DNA from 2 places in the Shewanella sp. BC20 genome. Region 1 is predicted to be linked to the other one. Evidence: riboswitches for the same ligand, from Rfam matches in the RefSeq annotation. Region 1 holds a riboswitch; the other holds the start of a gene.

The links. Region 1 has a riboswitch for thiamine pyrophosphate ahead of CBX96_RS03445 (TonB-dependent receptor). Riboswitches for the same ligand answer to the same signal wherever they lie in the genome.
Region 2: it holds a riboswitch for thiamine pyrophosphate, as region 1 does, so the genes downstream of both, thiC (phosphomethylpyrimidine synthase ThiC) here and CBX96_RS03445 (TonB-dependent receptor) in region 1, are expected to answer to the same signal.

The regions. Positions count from the first base shown of each region.
Region 1 is NZ_NHRI01000002.1:213,030-216,454, forward strand. Features, by position in the region: gene tsgA (MFS transporter TsgA) at 1-690, shown strand, start outside; gene CBX96_RS03440 (Crp/Fnr family transcriptional regulator) at 746-1,426, opposite strand; TPP riboswitch at 1,641-1,752, shown strand; gene CBX96_RS03445 (TonB-dependent receptor) at 1,806-3,425, shown strand, end outside.
Region 2 is NZ_NHRI01000003.1:205,221-208,645, forward strand. Features, by position in the region: gene CBX96_RS05135 (hypothetical protein) at 270-1,436, shown strand; TPP riboswitch at 1,612-1,710, shown strand; gene thiC (phosphomethylpyrimidine synthase ThiC) at 1,869-3,425, shown strand, end outside.

The DNA of each region.
Region 1 (3,425 bases):
AGTTACTTAGCCGTGGGTTTGGTTGCCTTAGGCACGGTAATTATTAGCTTGTTCACCAATTTTTCTCTGTGCGAGCAATCATCGAATACTGAAGAGAAACAACAATCGGAGTGGAATTTCGGTATTATCAGCGGCGGCATCGGCTTATTTTTAGGCATGCTGGCACTGTATACCTTTCTCACGTGGGCGCCGTTATTTGTAAAACAAAAATTTGATATCCCATTTGAGGAGGCGGGCAATATCATTACCCAATATTGGTCTGCCGCGCTGATTGGTGCTTTGATTTCAACCTTAATCGTGACTCGGGTAAAAATTCATCATTTCTTAGTTGGTATTATTGGTTTAGCCATGGTGATCACCTTTGTGATTGTGACTACCGACAAGTTGAATTGGATTGCTTATTTAACCTACGGTTACGGCTTTGTCTGCGCGGCACTTTACAATGCGTTTATTGCCTATGGCGTGTCGTTTGTGAAGCAAGCCAGCAGCAAGAATGTCTCCTACATTTTGATCAGTGGCAGTACGGGCGCCATGTTTAGCCCGGCTATCAGTTCGTTCTTCGAGCGTATTATCGGCTTACAAACCGTGATGTATGTAATCCCCGTACTTTACGCCGCAATCTTTATGCTGCTGATTGCATCGAGCCGGATGAAGCCTTCGATGTCTGCACAATCACTTTCGGCAAGTTAAGCTAAAGGCCCATACTCAGTTGATATCCGCCGAGTATGGATGTTGTCGAAGTGGGTTAAATGCCTGCTTCGACAAAAGCTTTAAGTGCATTCAGGTTTTTAATCCGAATGCCTTCTTTTTTACGCTCGATTAAACCGCGCTCTTCCAAATGTTGTAATGCCCGTCGGTAGACTCTGTCAGTGGTACCAAAACGCTCCGCCTCTAAATAACGCTTACTAAAACCATCGACGGGTAAATCGTTTAAATACTCATGGTAGATATCGAATGCCACGTTATAGCTGATGGGATAAAGTAGTCTGCGGGTAAAAATATCGACGGTATCTTGGTAATCAATCGCAATGGCACTGGCAAAAAACAGCGCCAGTTGTGGGTGTTGGTCGAGGGAGTGTTGCAACTTTTCGGTGCTAATTAGCGAAATTTCCAAGGGCTCGTTGGCGATGATGTCCAGCTGGCACTGGTATTGGGTAAAAAACTCCATCTCACCAAATAGTTGCGAATCACAATCGATAGTCCCTAATTGGAAACAACGGCCATTTCTGGCGGTGTGCCCCAGCGATACACGGCCTTGCTTGACTAACACCAGCGAGTTTATGGCTTCACCTTGTGTCATCAGGTGAGCGCCTTTTTTGAGCATTTTGACTTCGCTGATACAGCTAAGAATCACAGCTTCAATAAGAGGATAGTCTTGTTCCCATCGCTGGCTATAACGTCCCTTGGCTAACGGTTTTAGCTGCATTGAGTTGACCCTTCTACCATACTTAAAATCGTCGCCTTCTATAGCACTAGAAAGCATGTTGGGTCAAATCAGCCTAAGGAGAGAAGGGCGTTTGTATCGGCCGATTGTGAGCTGTCAGATGTTTCAATCGGGGCTTAAATGGCGTGAGCTAAGCGTCATTTACCTATGTGCAGATACAAGAGTGTCTACTTTATGATTTTCGTCATGTATACTTAGCGCCGCCAAGGGGTGTTTGCCAATCAAAGTGGCAGACTGAGATGTCATCAGACGAACCCTTAGAACCTGATCCGGCTAATACCGGCGTAGGAATGGGCCAATCAACAGCACACTTCTGAATCGCTTATTCGTTGCCGGATCTCAAACATGTATTTGAGGTCCTATGTATAACAAAAAGTCTACCAAGAGTTCCAACTTCTCCTTTTCGTTAACGCGTGCGCCATTAGCGCTGGCCATTTCGGCTGCGTTAAGCACGGCCGCATGGGCGCAAACCGATGCTATCGATAAACCTGAGCCTAGCAATGATATGGAAATCATGGTGGTGACTGCAGATTTTCGCAGTGCCAGTTTAGAGAAAATGCCATCGAGCATTACCGTTATCGATGCCCAGCAAATTCAAGATGAAAGTGCCCAGCACTTTGAAGACGTGATGAATTCTATTGCTAACTTCAACTGGTCGGGTGGCAGCTCACGTCCTAAGTATTTCCAGATCCGCGGCGTAGGAGAGCAGGAGCAATATCAAGGTGCGCCTAACTCATCTGTGGGTTATATCATTGATGATATTGATTTATCTGGTATCGGTATGGTGTCGAGCATGTACGATCTGCAGCAAGTCGAAGTGTTACGCGGCCCGCAGGGTACCCGCTATGGCGCCAATGCGTTAGCGGGCTTGATTTACCTTAAGAGTAATGACCCGACCGATGTGTTTGAACATGGCGCCGAGGTCTCTTTAGGCAATGACGATTTGCAAACCTTTAGCGGTTTTAGCTCAGGGCCGTTGAGCGATTCGGGCAAATTGTTGTACCGCGTGTCGCTGCAGCAACATCAACAAAACGGTTATCGCGATAATCTCTATTTAAATAAAGAAGATACCAATGGCCGTGATGAATTTACTGGCCGAGCTAAATTCCGCTGGTATGCCACCGACAATCTGCAACTCGATTTAACTCTGCTGCATGCCGATTTTGATAACGGCTACGATGCCTGGAGCTTAACCAACGATCCTAAACATACTATTTCGGATCAGCCGGGTGTCGATAGCCAGCGCACCACGGGCGCAGGATTTAAAGCCACTTACTCGGGCGCAGAGTCGTTTGAGTTAACCTCGCTGACTTCATTTGCCAATACCGATCACCATTATAGTTACGATGGCGATTGGGCTAACCCTGAATATTGGGCCTCCAAGCAATGTGAGGATGAGGGCAATCTCGCCCCTTGTCAGTACGATTACTTCTGGGACAAAACCGGTCAGCGTAAGACCTTATCCCAAGAGTTCCGCTTAAGCTCGACCGACCAAGGGCGTATTTTTGCTGGCTCAATCGACTGGTTACTTGGGGTTTATGCGATGAACCTTAAAGAAGATAACCAACTGTATTCTGAATATAATACTTGGCCCGATGAGGTGTTAGATTCTGAATATGAAGCAACTAATTACGCCGTATTTGGTCAGCTGGATACGGATTTAGGCGCCGATTATGCCTTGTCTGTGGGACTGCGTGTCGAGCGTCGCAATAGCCACTACTCAGACACCAACAATGATAATTTTGACCCGAGTGAAACTATGTGGGGCGGCCATATTGCGCTGAGCAAAGTGCTGAATGAATCCCATAATGTATACGCCAGAGTGGCGCGCGGTTACAAGGCGGGCGGTTTTAACATGACCTTGCCAGTCGAACTCAATGATAAAAAAGAGTTTGATACCGAAACCCTATATAACTACGAAATCGGTCTTAAATCCCATTGGTTTGAAGGACTTATCGACACGAATCTGGCGCTGTTCTAT
Region 2 (3,425 bases), on a different contig from region 1:
ATCCACTCGATGGCGATAATGACTGAGTCTATCAGTTGGTAAATTGGAAAGCCATAATTAGCTTACACGTGTAAGCTAATTTATTTTGAAGTTCACATTATCAACTGAGACTTAGGCAAGCTCTTATCTAGTTGTACAACATTATGGTGCCTGTTTACGACTGATTAATGTCAACGCCCTGGAACTTTGTGCGGTACGCTTTCTCTAATCCCCCGTAGTAATCATGGATTTGTTAAGTACTTTGTCCATAAAGTACTAAGGGATGGATTTTGCCTGTTCGTTCGACTATTACCCCAGAAGATGATCTCAGTTTTGTTGCGCACAGCCGCGTGACAAACGACGAGACCGTAGCATTCTCCGCTATGCCTTTTTGTGCTACCTCTTTTAGCGCCCATGCAGAGCCCTTGGGGAGTGCAATAAACCTCAATTTGAGTGAGGCTAACCAAAGAGAGAGCGATAGCGCATTCAGACCCAACTTAGGCTTCAGTTGGCGAGAGTGGTCGCATTACTTCAATCTTAAGCTATTACTTTGGGTCATCTTGGGCCATGGCTTACTGCTGTTATTATTAATTTTTTTATGGCGAACCCAGTCGGAGCAGTTAGGGCTGTCGTTTAGCGAATCTTCAGCCAATGCTCGAACTGCAACCAAAGCATTAAAGGCATATTTTATTTATGCGCCGCCAACGCAAACCGCTCCTGCGGATTCGGCTCAAGATATCTCAGTGGAAGAGTCTGCGGTTTCTCGCGAGCCGATAACTTCAGCGCCTAGTACGGTAAAGCCGATGCCAAAACCCACTGAGCAGATTACAAAACCTCCTGAAGTCAGTGCCCAATTATCAAAAGTAAAAGCATCAGAAGTAACAGAATCAACAGCACCAGTACCAAGCACATCAGTGCCTAACGCCTCAACACCTAACGCTTCAACTCAGGGCCAAACCCAGCAGAGTGAGAAAGAAGCTGTTAAGCCTCAAAAGGCAGAAATCCAATCAAGCTCGGCACAAGCGGTAAGTACAGAGCAGTCAGCGGCAAGTGGGCAAAGCGGCGGCGGGGCGGCAGGCAGCGTGGGATTATTTACCCAGCGCTATTTTGAGCGCCAGCGTGAGCAAGTCTTGGATGATTTAGTGTTAGAGCAGGCAAATCATTACAGCAAACGGTCGAATTTGTCTGAAATGAGCCCTGAGATGGAGGTGCTGATTGTGCCCAATGCCGACGATTTTAGCGGCCCCAGCAGTTTGGATTTAGAACTGGATCCCAATCGAATTGTCCGTAAAGGGGATACCTGCTATCGGGTTGTTAAGGTGGGCACCCAAATTAATCCCTATGCCGAGAATTTAGGTTTCCCCTTCGATTGCAGTGGCAAGAAAATGAACCAAGAAATTGACGATGCCATTAAGGCGCAGCTCGATAAAATGATGGTAAAGCGGTCAAAAGGTTAAAAAATAACGATGATAATTTTTCACTAAAAATAGCTTTAATCAGCGATCTTATAACGAATCAAAATAGAAAGTGTTTAAATACAATGCTTTATTCATTCTTTTATTTTGATTGATAATTTAATTTTTATTCTGAAATTACGCTTGTTTGTTCGCTGCGCTTCTGCCTATACTTTTGCCCATCTTGTCGGAGTGCCTCTTGGCTGAGACCGTTTATTCGGGATCCGTTGAACCTGATCAGGTTAAAACCTGCGAAGGAAACAAGCATAATAACATCCATTAAATCGTATCAGCGGCCACCTTTTGCCCTGTATTAACCCACCGATTTAGTCGTTATTGAGTCCGCAAATCTGCTTAGGGTTTGCACGGCTCAGCTTCAACACTCAAGTCTCCAGACAAGCAACCCCATTTTTATTTGTTAAAGTGAGATTGCTTATGTCCAGTTTAGAATCGTCCTCAGAATCGATTGCCGTTAATGCCCAAGGGCAAACGAGCCGCCGTGCGGCGCGCGCCCAGGCGCAAGCCTTTATCGATACCCTTAAACCATTACAACACCCTAATTCGCAAAAGTTGTATTTGCAGGGAAGCCGTGAGGATCTCCGTGTAGGGATGCGGCAAATTCTGCAAACCGATACGCGGATTGGCGGCACTGCGACCGCGCCCATAGTCGAGAAAAATCCTCCCATTCCTGTGTACGACTGCGCCGGTCCTTATTCCGATCCGGCTGCACAAATTAACGTGCGCCAAGGTTTAGCCAAGCTCAGATTACCTTGGATTATCGAGCGCCAAGATACCGAAGTGCTTGATTGTGCGACCTCAGATTTTACCCAGCAGCGCCTCAAGGATGATGGGCTCGATCATCTGCGCTTCGAAGCCGGTTCAAGTGCGATTGTTCGTCCTCGCCGCGCCTTATCGGGTAAACGCGTGAGCCAATTACACTATGCCCGCCAAGGGATTATTACTCCTGAAATGGAGTATGTGGCGATTCGGGAAAATATGGCGCTCGCCGAGGTACAGGACGAAATCTTAAACCGCCGCGGCCAAGGTGAATCCTTTGGCGCTGTGATTGGTAAACCGATTACCCCTGAATTTGTCCGTGATGAAATTGCCCGTGGCCGCGCCATTATTCCGTTAAATATCAATCACCCTGAAGCCGAACCTATGATTATTGGTCGTAACTTTCTAGTGAAAGTGAATGCCAATATCGGTAACTCGGCGGTCACGTCCTCCATTGAGGAGGAAGTCGAAAAGCTTGTCTGGTCAACCCGTTGGGGCGCGGACACTGTGATGGACTTGTCCACTGGGCGCTATATCCATGAAACCCGCGAATGGATTATCCGCAACTCGCCAGTGCCTATTGGCACAGTGCCGATTTATCAAGCACTTGAAAAAGTGAATGGGGTTGCCGAGCACCTGACCTGGGAAGTATTTCGCGATACCTTGATTGAGCAAGCGGAGCAGGGCGTCGATTACTTTACCATCCACGCGGGCGTGTTATTGCGCTATGTGCCCATGACCGCCAAACGGGTGACTGGAATTGTGTCCCGCGGCGGCTCGATTATGGCCAAATGGTGCTTGAGCCACCATCAAGAAAACTTCCTCTATACCCATTTCCGTGAGATTTGCGAGCTGTGCGTGGCCTACGATGTGTCGCTGTCATTAGGCGATGGTATGCGTCCAGGCTCGATTGCCGATGCCAATGATGAGGCACAGTTTGCCGAGCTTGAGACCTTAGGCGAGCTGGTCAAAATCGCTTGGGAATATGATGTGCAGACCATTATCGAAGGGCCTGGACATATCCCGATGCAACTTATCAAGGAGAATATGGATAAGCAGCTTATCCACTGCGCCGAGGCGCCGTTTTATACCCTAGGGCCTCAAATTACCGATATTGCGCCGGGTTACGATCATTTCACCTCAGGGATCGGCGCGGCGATGATCGCGTGGTATGGCTGCGCCATGCTCTGCTATGTGACGCCGAAGGAACACTTA